DNA from 3 places in the Pseudomonas protegens genome. Region 3 is predicted to be linked to each of the others. Evidence: predicted binding sites of a transcription regulator. Region 3 holds the regulator's gene; each other region holds the start of a gene.
The links. Region 3 encodes sigma-54, which starts transcription at its own class of promoters, with help from an activator protein. Its sites were predicted from a motif close to ANTGGCATNNANNTTGCTNT; they were not measured.

Region 1 (4,482 bases), 1.3 Mb from region 3:
GGCCAGGGTGATTTCCCCGGGTTGGGGTTTGGAGCCACCGCCGACCAGCGCCGCCCCCGAAGCCGAATGGTGAGGCTGGCGAAATGGTCGTTGCGGCCAGTGGCGCAGCGGCGTGTGGCTGGTCACCGATTGAATCGCCGCCACTTCCAGGGCCTCGTCTTCCTGCAAGGGGGGCAGCAGGCCGGGCAGGCGGCTGGCCAGCAGGGTCTTGCCGGTGCCTGGCGGGCCGCTGAACAGTAGGTTGTGGGCGCCGGCCGCGGCAATCAGCAAGGCGCGCTTGGCGGCGAGCTGGCCCTGCACTTCGCGAAGATCGGGGTAGGCGGCGTGGCTTTGTGTCAGGCCGTCGCTGACATAAGGCGCTATCGGCGCGTGGCCGTTGAAATGGGCCACGGCTTCCAGCAGATGCTCGATGGCGATCACCTCCAGGCCGCTGGCCAGGCAGGCTTCTTCGGCATTGGCGCGGGGCACCAGCAGGGTGCGCCCGGCGTCGCGTGCCGCCAGTGCGGCAGGGAGCACGCCGCGCACCGCGCGTACAGCCCCGGACAGCGCCAGTTCCCCCAGGCATTCGATGTTGTCCAGGGCCAGCGCCGGCACCTGCACACTGGCGGCGAGGATGCCCAGGGCGATGGCCAGGTCGAAGCGCCCGCCGTCCTTGGGCAGGTCCGCCGGGGCCAGGTTGAGGGTGATGCGTCGCGCTGGGAAATTGAACCCTGCATTGAGAATGGCGCTGCGCACCCGGTCCTTGCTTTCCTTGACCGCGGCTTCCGGCAGGCCCACCAGGGTCAGGCTTGGCAGGCCATTGGCCAGGTGCACTTCAACACTGACCGCCGGTGCCTGCACGCCGACCTGGGCGCGGCTGTGGATGATCGCCAGGGACATGGGGAGTTCTTCCTTGAGACGGCGCAACCGCTTCCTGCGGCGCTGCTGCAAGGATAGATGAGGGGGGTGACGGGAGAGGCGCCGCAATGGGCACAGGATATGTCGCCGAAGCTGCGGCCTTGGCTGGCCGGTCGGCTCCTGCGGCACGGGGCTTCAGGAGCCGGCTTGCCGGCGAATCAGTTGTTCAGCTCAGTCTTGCGCCGGATTCAGCCGCGCTTCCAGCTCCGCCACTTTGGCTTCGAGGCTTTCCAGGCGTGCGCGGGTGCGGGCCAGGACCACCATCTGGCTGTCGAATTCTTCCCGGCTGACCAGGTCGAGCTTGCTGAAGCCGCTTTGCAGCAGGGCCTTGAACTGGCTTTCGATTTCGTTGCGGGGCAGGGGCGTGTCACCGCTGAGCAAACGCGAAGCGTGGCCGCTCAGGGCATCGAGAAGGTCTTTGGGCGCGAGCATGGGAGAGTCCTGAATTGCAGTCGGCCCGCAGTGTATCACGCAGCAGCAACGCTCCAGGCGAGCCTGGGTTGCACGTTTTTTGCGCATCCGGCCGGGCGCCGACGCACTGTTTTTGTGCGTATCCCGGGCCTGGTTTTCAGCCATTCGCCGTCAGCGTCGGGCAAAGGACTGAAATCACTGATTTTTCCCGAGCTGGCAAGCTTTCTGCTTAGACCCTAGTGACCCATGCACTGAAGCAGTCGCTGTGACGAATGCAGTGCGGCAGCCTGCGCGGGGAGTGTTTCGTCAGACAGCGGTTAGCTGGCGTCGGTCGGGCTGAGGAAGGCCGACGGTGCGTTACAAAGCCAGGCACTGCGCTTAGACTTGAGTCGGGTTTGTTTTCCTGGGGCAAGTCCACCAATTCGGGAGAGAGTTTCATGAAGCTAGTCACTGCCATCATCAAGCCGTTCAAGTTGGACGACGTGCGCGAGTCGCTGTCCGAAATCGGCGTGCAGGGCATTACCGTTACTGAGGTCAAAGGCTTCGGCCGGCAGAAGGGTCACACCGAGCTGTATCGCGGTGCGGAGTACGTGGTGGATTTTCTGCCCAAGGTGAAGATCGATGTCGCCATTGACGACAAGGATCTTGACCGGGTTATCGAAGCGATAACCAAGGCCGCCAACACCGGCAAGATCGGTGACGGCAAGATCTTCGTGGTCAATCTGGAACAGGCTATTCGCATCCGTACCGGCGAAACCGATACCGACGCCATCTAAGCCGCCAAACCCAACGCCCCAGGAGAAAACAATATGACTCTGCGTAAATTCGCGGGGCTAGGAGCCCTGTTGTCCCTCGTAATGCCTGGCCTGGCCTTGGCGGCAGATCCAGTGCCCCCTCCAGTGCTCAATTCCGGCGACACCGCGTGGATGCTGACCTCCACGGCCCTGGTGCTGTTCATGACCATTCCCGGGCTGGCGCTGTTCTACGGCGGCATGGTGCGTTCGAAAAACATTCTTTCCGTGATGATGCAGTGCTTCGCCATCACCGGTCTGGTCACTGTCCTGTGGTTCATCTATGGCTACAGCATGGCGTTCGATACCACCGGGATGGAAGCTGGCGTCGTCAATCTCAATTCCTTCGTGGGCGGCTTGTCCAAGGCCTTCCTGGCGGGTATCACTCCGGCCAGCCTGACCGGCCCGACGGCGTTGTTCCCTGAGGCGGTGTTCGTCACCTTCCAGATGACCTTCGCCATCATCACGCCGGCGCTGATCGTCGGTGCCTTCGCCGAGCGGATGAAGTTCTCCGCGATGCTGATCTTCATGGGCGTCTGGTTCACCCTGGTGTACGCACCAATCGCGCACATGGTCTGGAGCGGTCCGGGTTCTTTGCTGGGCGACTGGGGCGTGCTGGACTTCGCCGGCGGCACCGTGGTCCACATCAACGCCGGTATCGCGGGCCTGGTGGCCTGTCTGGTGCTGGGCAAGCGTAAAGGCTTCCCCACCACGCCGATGGCGCCGCACAACCTGGGCTACACCCTGATGGGCGCGGCCATGCTGTGGGTCGGTTGGTTCGGTTTCAACGCCGGTTCCGCGGCTGCCGCCAACGGCACCGCCGGCATGGCCATGCTGGTCACGCAGATCGCCACCGCTGCCGCCGCCCTGGGCTGGATGTTTGCCGAGTGGATGACCCACGGCAAGCCAAGCGCGCTGGGCATCGCTTCGGGCGTGGTGGCCGGCCTGGTCGCCATCACTCCGGCTGCCGGCACCGTGGGCCCGATGGGCGCCCTGATCATTGGCCTGGCGGCCGGTGTGGTGTGCTTCTTCTGCGCCACCAGCCTCAAGCGCAAGCTGGGTTATGACGACTCCCTGGATGCCTTCGGCGTTCACGGCATCGGCGGTATTCTCGGAGCGATCCTCACTGGCGTGTTCGCCGCACCGTCCCTGGGCGGCTTCGGCACCGTCACCGATATCGCGGCACAGGTCTGGATCCAGGCCAAGGGCGTCGGCTTCACGGTGATCTACACCGCGATCGTGACCTTCATCATCCTCAAGGTCCTGGATGCGGTCATGGGGCTGCGTGTCACCGAGGAAGAAGAGGCGGTCGGCCTCGACCTGGCACAACACAACGAGCGTGGTTACAACCTGTAATCGCGTGGGGAAAAAAGCCCGGCTCCGGCCGGGCATTTTTTTGCCTGACGTTTGTCATTGAAAAAGGCTGAAAGGATTTTCTGACAAGCATTGGCGTGTTTGCCGTGGCGATTTCCAGCAGGACAAATGCTTACACTAAAGCAGGATTATTCGGCGCTTTGTTTTTTCACTGAGCGCGCTAGAATGCGCGCCGAAGCGTGGAGATCGGTATGTGGCAGCAGACCCTGATTACCCTGCGGGCCAGGCCCCGGGGCTTTCACCTGGTGACGGACGAGTTGCTCGCCGGCCTGCCCGAGTTGAGGGCGTGTCGGGTTGGTCTGCTGCATTTGTGGCTGCAACATACCTCGGCCTCGTTGACCATCAACGAGAACGCCGATCCGGCGGTCCGGCGTGACTTCGAGCGTTTCTTCAACACCCTGGTGCCTCAAGGCATGGCCGGGTACGAACATAACGACGAAGGCGAAGACGACCTTCCGGCGCACTTCAAGGCCAGTTTGCTAGGCTGTCAGCTGACTTTGCCGGTAGCGGCGGGGCGCTTGGCGCTAGGCACCTGGCAAGGTGTTTATCTGGGCGAGCATCGCGATCATGGCGGTGCTCGCAAAGTCCTTGCCACCCTGCAGGGTGATGGGGCATAAGCCGCTGAGTATCAGTGGACGTTGATTTTTTTCCGGCGGCCTTCGACAGTCGGCGCAGCTGGGCTATAACTAATCTGCTTTTCGCAAGTCATGAGGTAGAACATGAGCGACGATGATCTGGAAAACGACGACCTCGAAGTAGGTGACGAAGACGATACCGAAGAAGGTCTTGAAGCGGCCGCCGACGATGTGGTGGAAGACGATGGCAGTGATGTTCCTGCCCCGACCGCCAAAGGCAAGGCCAAGGCTGCCGTCTCGGTAGACGAGCTGCCAAGCGTCGAAGCCAAGAACAAGGAGCGTGATGCACTGGCGCGTGCCATGGAAGAGTTCCTGGCCCGTGGCGGTAAAGTGCAGGAAGTCGAGGCCAATGTGGTCGCCGATCCGCCCAAGAA
Region 2 (4,482 bases), 660 kb from region 3:
GGCTCGTCGACGCTCAGTGGCTTCATCGCTTCGACAACAGTCGGATCGCACAGGGTGTCGGAGATGAACAGCTCGTCGAAACCGCTGATGCAGACGATGTCGCCGGCAGCAGCTTCTTCAACGTCTACACGGTGCAGGCCGTGGTGACCCATCAGCTTGAGGATACGACCGTTACGGCGCTTGCCGTTGACGTCGATGGCCACAACCGGGGTGTTGGGCTTGACGCGACCGCGAGCGATACGGCCAACGCCGATCACACCCAGGAAGCTGTTGTAGTCCAGAGCGGAAACCTGCATCTGGAACGGACCGTCACGGTCAACGGCCGGTGCGGGTACGTTGTCGACGATCGACTGGTACAGCGGGGTCATGTCTTCGGCCATGTCGGTGTGGTCCAGACCGGCGATGCCGTTCAGGGCCGAGGCGTAGACGACTTTGAAGTCCAGCTGTTCTTCGGTGGCACCCAGGTTGTCGAACAGGTCGAAGATCTGGTCCAGAACCCAGTCAGGACGCGCGCCCGGACGGTCGACCTTGTTGATCACCACGATTGGACGCAGGCCGGCTTCGAACGCCTTCTTGGTCACGAAACGGGTTTGCGGCATCGGGCCGTCTTGAGCGTCGACCAGCAGCAGCACGGAGTCGACCATGGACATTACGCGCTCAACTTCGCCGCCGAAGTCGGCGTGGCCCGGGGTGTCCACGATGTTGATGTGGTAGCCGTTCCAGTTGATGGCGGTGTTTTTCGCCAGGATGGTAATACCGCGCTCTTTTTCCTGGTCGTTGGAGTCCATCACGCGCTCGTCGTTGAGCTCGTTGCGCTCCAGGGTGCCGGATTGACGCAGGAGTTTGTCTACCAGGGTGGTCTTACCATGGTCAACGTGGGCAATGATGGCGATGTTGCGTAGATTTTCGATCACTTGTGTATCTCGATCAGAGGATTCGGTGTGCTGACAAATGCTGGCAGCGATTAACAATAGAGTCAGGCCTGGCCGTTACAGCTGGACGGCGGCGTCGGGGGGCCGGTGACGCAAGCCACAGGCGAACATCCCCGGGCACTTAGCTCGGTCTATAAACGCGCACATTGGCATGTCCCTCACTGAGCAGATGGTGAGCATGCAGGCGACTCATGACGCCTTTGTCGCAATACAGCAGGTACTGGCGCGTAGGATCCAGTTCCTTGAAGCGGGCGTTCAATGCATAGAACGGCAGCGCTTGTACTTCGATGCCAGCAAGCTCCAGCGGGTCGTCTTCCTGGGCATCCGGGTGACGGATGTCGATGACGATCTGACCGGCCAGCGCCTCGCTGACTTCTTCAATCTGCAAATCCTGGCCCAACTCGTCGATCACCCGATCGATCGGCACCAGCTTGGCCCGCTCGATCGCACGCTCGAGCACCGCCATATCGAATTCTTTCTCTTCATGCTCGACGCGATGGCGCTTGGCATGGGTCTTGGGGTTCACCGAGATGACCCCGCAGTACTCCGGCATGTGTTTGGCGAAGTCGGCGGTGCCGATCTGTTCGGCCAGGTCGATGATGTCTTGCTTGTGGCTGGCGATCAGCGGACGCAGCACCAGCTTCTCGGTCACGCAGTCGATCACCGACAGGTTCGGCAGGGTCTGGCTGGACACCTGGGAAATCGCCTCGCCGGTCACCAGTGCATCGATGTGCAGGCGGTCGGCGATGCTCGAGGCGGCACGCAACATCATACGCTTCAAAATGACGCCCATATGACTGTTGTCGACTTTGCCGAGAATTTCCCCGAGCACTTCCTCGAACGGCACGCTGACGAACAGCACGCGCTGGGAGCTGCCGTACTTCTTCCATATATAGTGCGCGACTTCCATCACGCCCAATTCGTGGGCACGGCCGCCCAGGTTGAAGAAGCAGAAGTGGCTCATCAGGCCGCGGCGCATGATCTGGTAGGCCGCCACCGTGGAATCGAAACCGCCGGACATCAGCACCAGGGTCTGTTCCAGGGCACCCAGCGGGTAGCCGCCGATACCATCGTGCTGGCTGTGGATCACGAACAACCGTTGGTCGCGAATTTCCATCCGCACTTCGATTTCCGGCTCTTTGAGGGAGATTCCGGCGGCGCCGCACTGCCGACGCAGCCGGCTGCCGACGTACTTTTCCACGTCCATGGAGCTGAATTCATGCTTGCCGGCACGCTTGCAGCGCACGGAGAAAATCTTCCCGGGCAAGGCCTCGCCGAAGTGCTGCTGGCACTTGGCGACGATGTCGTCGAAGTCGCCCAGCGGGTATTCGTCGACCTGCAGGAAGTGCGCGATACCGGGCATGCAGCAGAGGCGCTCGGCCAGCTCCTTCAGGGCCTTGGGCTCGCTGAGGGTGGTTTCCAGCTCAAGGTTGTCCCACACACCATTGACCACCACGGCCGGGTCCAGATCGCGGAGCACGGCACGGATGTTCTTGGCCAACTGACGGATGAAACGCATCCGTACCGGGCGGCTCTTGATGGTGATTTCCGGGAAAACTTTAACGATTAGTTTCATGAAAACTGTGCGCGCTGGGCCAGCCGAAAAAGGGGGGCGCGGATTATAGCGGAAATTGCTCAAGGTTTAACCAATTAATGTGCAGAAGGTTTTCAGTGCACCAAAACAGGTCATTTATCGAGTAAGGCGCTACATTGCAGTGCGCCACAGGCCGAAATTTAGCCGAATCCGCCGCACAAAGCCTGATTTTGGGGCAGAAAACCCATCACAGGGCACTGGCATGCAATTTGCTCCCTTGTGAGGCAGGTTGCCATGGCAGAGTATTCGCGCCGGCATCACCCACATTCTAAGGGCACTCCAACACCAAGCCCGAAGCCACCCCGGAGGACACTATGTCGAAGTCGGTTCAACTCATCAAAGATCATGACGTCAAATGGATTGATCTGCGCTTCACTGACACCAAGGGCACTCAACATCACGTGACCATGCCGGCCCGTGATGCGCTGGATGAAGACTTCTTCGAATCCGGCAAGATGTTCGACGGTTCCTCCATCGCTGGCTGGAAAGGCATCGAAGCCTCCGACATGATCCTGATGCCGGACGACGAAACCGCCGTGCTGGACCCGTTCACCGAAGAACCGACCCTGATCCTGGTCTGCGACATCATCGAACCTTCGAGCATGCAAGGTTACGATCGCGACCCACGGGCCATCGCCAAGCGCGCTGAAGAGCACCTGAAAGCCACCGGTATCGGCGACACCGTATTCGCCGGTCCAGAGCCAGAGTTCTTCATCTTCGACCAGGTGAAATTCAAGTCCGACATCTCCGGCTCGATGTTCAAGATCTACTCCGAACAAGGTTCGTGGATGTCCGACCAGGACATCGAAGGCGGCAACAAGGGCCACCGTCCAGGCGTCAAAGGCGGCTACTTCCCGGTTCCACCGTTCGACCACGACCACGAAATCCGTACCTCCATGTGCAACGCACTGGAAGAAATGGGCCTGACCGTTGAAGTTCACCACCACGAAGTGGCGACTGCCGGCCAGAACGAAATCGGCGTCAAGTTCAACACCCTGGTGAAGAAAGCCGACGAAACCCAGACCCTGAAATACGTCGTGCACAACGTGGCCGACGCCTACGGTCGCACCGCCACCTTCATGCCTAAGCCACTGTACGGCGACAACGGCTCGGGCATGCACGTGCACATGTCGATCTGGAAAGACGGCAAGAACACCTTCGCTGGCGAAGGCTATGCCGGCCTGTCCGATACCGCTCTGTACTTCATCGGCGGCATCATCAAGCACGGTAAGGCCCTGAACGGCTTCACCAACCCGGCCACCAACTCCTACAAGCGTCTGGTTCCAGGCTTCGAAGCCCCGGTGATGCTGGCCTACTCGGCACGCAACCGTTCCGCTTCGATCCGTATTCCTTACGTGTCGAGCCCTAAAGCCCGCCGTATCGAAGCCCGTTTCCCGGACCCGGCTGCCAACCCGTACCTGGCCTTCGCCGCTCTGCTGATGGCCGGCCTGGACGGTATCCAGAACAAGATCCACCCTGGCGACGCCGCTGACAAAAACCTGTATGACCTGCCGCCTGAAGAGGCCAAAGAGATCCCACAAGTTTGCGGCAGCCTGAAGGAAGCCCTGGAAGAGCTGGACAAAGGTCGTGCGTTCCTGACCAAAGGCGGCGTTTTCAGCGACGACTTCATCGACGCCTACATCGCCCTGAAAAGCGAAGAAGAGATCAAGGTTCGTACCTTCGTACACCCACTGGAGTACGAGCTGTACTACAGCTGCTGATCCGCTAGCGCCGGCGCACGCCGCGTGATCGAGAGGCCTCCTTCGGGAGGCCTTTTTTATGCCCGCCCACTGGCCCGGCCCGCGGTGGTTGCGTGCATCATGGGCGTCCTCCTTCCCATCAGCCGAGCCCGCCCATGACTTCGCGCCTCAACCTGTGCCTCGCCCTGACTTGCAGCCTGCTCACCAGCGCCGCCTGCGCCAGCGATGCCCCGCCCACCCTCGCCCCACTGCTGCA
Region 3 (4,482 bases):
GGGCTGGCCCTGGCGGCGGGGGCGATGCTGTTGGTAGTCACTCATGAAGTGATTCCCGAGTCGCGTCGCAATGGCCATGACAAGCTTGCCAGCCTCGGGCTGTGTATCGGTTTTTGCCTGATGATGGTGATGGACACGGCACTCGCCTGATTGCCGTGTGGCTCGCTCGTGCTTACTCGCCTTCGTCGAAGTAGTTGTTGATCAGGGCAACCAGTGCATCCAGTGCTTCCTGTTCCTGCTCGCCTTCGGTCTTGAGGTGGATCTTGGTGCCCTTGCCGGCGGCGAGCATCATCATGGCCATGATGCTTTTGCCGTCGACCATGGAGTCCGGGGTCCTGCCGGCGCGGATCTGGCAGGGGAACTGGCCGGCCACGCCGACGAACTTGGCCGAGGCACGGGCGTGCAAGCCCAGTTTGTTGATGATCTCGATTTCCAGAGCTGGCATCGCGGGGTAGATCCTTTCAGCTAAGGTCGCGGTGGCGAACCTGGACGTTCTTCAGGGTTTTTTGCAACACCTTGCCCAGGCGCTCGGTCAGGTACACGGAGCGGTGGTGCCCGCCGGTGCAGCCAATGGCAATGGTTACGTAGGCGCGGTTGCTGGCGGCGAAGCGCGGCAGCCACTTGAGCAGATAGCTTTCGATGTCCTGAAACATCTCCTCGACATCGGGTTGCGCGGCCAGGTATTCCGCCACCGGGGCGTCCAGTCCGGATTGGGCGCGCAGTTCGGGCTTCCAATACGGGTTGGGCAGGCAGCGAACGTCAAACACCAGATCGGCGTCCACCGGCATGCCGCGCTTGAAACCAAAGGACTCCACCAGAAACGCGGTGCCGGGTTCCGGCTGGTTCAACAGGCGCAGCTTGATGGTGTCCCGCAGTTGGTAGAGGTTCAGATTGGTGGTGTTGACCTTGAGGTCGGCCAGATCGACGATCGGGCCCAGCAGTTGGGTTTCATCGTGGATGGCTTCGGCCAGCGAGCGATTGGCACTGCTCAGCGGGTGACGACGACGAGTTTCCGAGAAGCGCTTGAGCAGGGTTTCCTCGTCGGCATCCAGATACAGCACATCGCACTGGATATGCCGGCTGCGCACTTCTTCCAGCAGCTCGGGAAAGCGTGACAGATGGCTGGGCAGGTTGCGGGCGTCGATGGACACCGCCACCAGCGGTTGCGCCAGTTCAGTGTGAATCAATGCACGTTCGGCCAGCTCGGGCAGCAAGCCTGCGGGCAGGTTGTCGATGCAGTAGTAGCCGTGGTCCTCGAGAACATCGAGGGCGGTGCTTTTACCTGAGCCGGAACGGCCGCTGACGATGATCAAGCGCATGATTACTGACCGTTTTGCTCGTCCAGGACAACCTGATACAAGGCTTCGTTGCTGGAGGCACTGCGCAGGCGATCACGGACTTCCTTGCGATCGAGCATGCTGGCGATCTGCCGCAGCAGTTCCAGGTGAGCATCGGTGGCGGCTTCCGGGACCAGCAGGACAAACAGCAGGTCGACCGGGGCGCCGTCGATGGCGTCGAAATCGATGGGGGCGTCCAAGTGCATCAGTGCACTGATGGGCGACTCACAGCCTTTGAGGCGGCAGTGGGGAATAGCGATGCCGTTGCCAAAACCGGTGGAGCCGAGTTTCTCGCGGGCGATCAGGCTCTCGAAGACGTCCTGCATCTCCAGATCAGGCACTTCACGGCTGATCAGGTTGGCAATTTGTTCGAGGGCGCGTTTTTTACTGCCGCCCGGCACGTTCACCAGGGAACGGCCGGGGGTCAGGATGCTTTCAAGTCGGATCATGGGAGGGGAGTGTTAGCGACCCGTGCCTTGGAGAAGGTGGAGTTGCTTTTCCTTATGCTTTTTCAGTTGGCGGTCAAGCTTGTCCGTGAGCAGGTCGATTGCGGCATACATATCGTCATGTTCTGCATTGGCGACGACCTCCCCACCGTGGATGTGCAGCGTGGCTTCGATTTTCTGCTTCAGTTTTTCGACGGCCATGGTGACCTGCACATTGGTAATCTTGTCGAAATGCCGCTCCAGCCGGTCGAGTTTTTCGCCGATGTAAGCGCGCAGAGGTTCAGTCACTTCGAGTTGGTGTCCACTGATGTTGACTTGCATACAGCTTCTCCTTCGTTGCCAGTGCATAACGCGGCAGGCTGAGGTGCCTGCCACCTAGACCATGCCTGCAATCACTGGCTCAGCCAGCTTGCAGGCACGCTCTGAAACGCTGTGGCCGGCCCGGCGGTTACATCAACCGCTTCCGTTCGCTGGAAGGCGCGATCCCAAGGGATTCGCGGTATTTGGCGACGGTCCGACGGGCTACCTGAATGCCTTGTGCCTCCAGTAAACCAGCGATCTTGCTGTCACTCAACGGCTTTTTCTGATTTTCCGCGGCCACCAGTTTTTTGATGATCGCGCGGATTGCCGTGGACGAGCATTCGCCGCCTTCCGAGGTGCTGACGTGGCTGGAGAAAAAGTATTTCAGTTCATATATGCCCCGAGGGGTATGCATGAATTTTTGCGTGGTCACCCGGGAAATCGTTGATTCGTGCATGCCTACCGCTTCGGCAATGTCATGCAGAACCAGGGGTTTCATGGCTTCGTCGCCGTACTCTAGGAAGCCCCGTTGGTGCTCGACGATCTGGGTGGCGACTTTCATCAGGGTTTCGTTGCGGCTCTGCAGGCTCTTGATGAACCAGCGGGCTTCCTGCAACTGATTGCGCATGAAGGTGTTGTCGGCGCTGGTGTCGGCGCGGCGAACAAAGCCGGCGTACTGTGCGTTGACCCGCAGGCGTGGCACGGATTCCTGGTTCAACTCCACCAGCCAGCGCTCGTTGTCCTTGCGCACGATGACGTCCGGGACCACGTACTCGGCTTCGCTGGATTCGATCTGCGAGCCGGGACGCGGATTGAGACTTTGCACCAGTTCGATGACCTGGCGCAGTTCGTCTTCCTTGAGCTTCATGCGGCGCATCAATTGGCTGTAGTCGCGACTGCCCAGAAGGTCGATGTAATCGCTGACCAGGCGCTGGGCCTCGCTAAGCCAAGGGGTTTTCGCCGGCAGTTGGCGCAGTTGCAGGAGCAGGCATTCACCCAGGTTGCGTGCACCGATACCGGCAGGTTCGAATTGCTGGATGCGATGCAGGACGGCTTCGATCTCGTCCAGCTCGATGTCCAGCTCCGGATCGAAGGCCTCGAGGATTTCCTCAAGGGTTTCGTCCAGGTAGCCCTGATTGTTGATGCAATCGATCAGGGTCACGGCGATCAGGCGATCGGTGTCCGACATCGGGGCCAGGTTCAGTTGCCAGAGCAGGTGGCTCTGCAGGCTTTCACCGGCCGATGTGCGAGTGGTGAAGTCCCACTCGTCGTCATCGCTGCTGGGCAGGCTGCTGGCGCTGGTCTGGTAGACGTCTTCCCAGGCGGTGTCCACGGGCAGTTCGTTGGGGATGCGTTCGTTCCACTCGCCTTCCTCGAGGTTGTCCACCGTGGGGGCGGTTTCCTGATAGGAGGGTTCCTGGATTTCGGTATTGGGTTTGGACTCGGTGTTGTCGGCCAGGGGGTCACTGTTGTCGAAGTCGTCGCCGTCTTCCTGGCGTTCGAGCATCGGGTTGGACTCCAGGGCTTCCTGGATTTCCTGTTGCAGGTCCAGGGTCGACAATTGGAGCAGGCGGATGGCCTGTTGCAGCTGCGGTGTCATCGTCAGCTGCTGGCCCATTCTCAGGACTAGCGATGGTTTCATGGCAGGGGCTTAACACCTTATTTGCCGGCGCACATGCGCCATCCACTACAGGGCGCCGGAGCGCCAAACATAAGCAAATTATATGCCTGAAACTGAAGTGTTTGCCTAGAGCGCTGTAACAATAAAGTTTGTGGGGATTTATCGTTTCCGGCGCTCTGGCGTCTGGCCCGACACCTCAGCCGTTACAGGCGGAACTCATGGCCCAGATAGACTTCCTTGACCAGTTCATTGGCCAGGATAGTCTCGGAGTCGCCTTCGGCGATCAGTTGCCCGTCGTTGACGATATAGGCGGTCTCACAGATGTCCAGGGTTTCCCGGACGTTGTGGTCAGTGATCAGCACACCGATGCCTTTGGCCTTCAGGTGATGGATGATCTGCTTGATATCGCCGACCGAGATCGGGTCCACACCGGCGAAGGGTTCGTCCAGCAGGATGAACTTGGGGGCGGTAGCCAGCGCTCGGGCGATTTCCACGCGGCGGCGCTCACCACCGGACAGGCTCATGCCGAGGTTGTCGCGGATGTGGTTGATGTGGAATTCCTGCAGCAGGCTTTCCAGCTCCTGGCGACGGCCGGCCTTGTCGAGCTCCTTGCGGGTCTCGAGGATGGCCATGATGTTGTCGGCCACCGACAGCTTGCGAAAGATCGAGGCTTCCTGGGGCAGGTAGCCGATACCGGCGCGGGCGCGACCGTGCATCGGTTGGTGGCTGACGTCCAGATCATCGATCAGCACGCGGCCCTGATCGGCCTGGACCAGGC

Region 1: glnK (P-II family nitrogen regulator) is a predicted target of sigma-54. The motif match lies at 1,521-1,540, and genes of this name have one in related genera.
Region 2: glnA (glutamate--ammonia ligase) is a predicted target of sigma-54. The motif match lies at 2,723-2,742, and genes of this name have one in related genera.

What each region holds. Positions count from the first base shown of each region.
Region 1 covers NZ_CP060201.1:3,488,191-3,492,672, forward strand. The annotation lists gene GGI48_RS16070 (YifB family Mg chelatase-like AAA ATPase) at 1-879, opposite strand, end outside; gene GGI48_RS16075 (accessory factor UbiK family protein) at 1,069-1,329, opposite strand; gene glnK (P-II family nitrogen regulator) at 1,746-2,084, shown strand; gene GGI48_RS16085 (ammonium transporter) at 2,118-3,455, shown strand; gene GGI48_RS16090 (secondary thiamine-phosphate synthase enzyme YjbQ) at 3,665-4,090, shown strand; gene sutA (transcriptional regulator SutA) at 4,193-4,482, shown strand, end outside.
Region 2 covers NZ_CP060201.1:2,825,360-2,829,841, forward strand. The annotation lists gene typA (translational GTPase TypA) at 1-914, opposite strand, end outside; gene thiI (tRNA uracil 4-sulfurtransferase ThiI) at 1,054-2,508, opposite strand; gene glnA (glutamate--ammonia ligase) at 2,841-4,247, shown strand; gene GGI48_RS13030 (chorismate mutase) at 4,382-4,482, shown strand, end outside.
Region 3 covers NZ_CP060201.1:2,160,598-2,165,079, reverse strand. The annotation lists gene GGI48_RS10215 (ZIP family metal transporter) at 1-150, shown strand, start outside; gene GGI48_RS10210 (HPr family phosphocarrier protein) at 173-445, opposite strand; gene rapZ (RNase adapter RapZ) at 462-1,319, opposite strand; gene ptsN (PTS IIA-like nitrogen regulatory protein PtsN) at 1,322-1,786, opposite strand; gene hpf (ribosome hibernation-promoting factor, HPF/YfiA family) at 1,799-2,104, opposite strand; gene GGI48_RS10190 (RNA polymerase factor sigma-54) at 2,232-3,725, opposite strand; gene lptB (LPS export ABC transporter ATP-binding protein) at 3,908-4,482, opposite strand, start outside.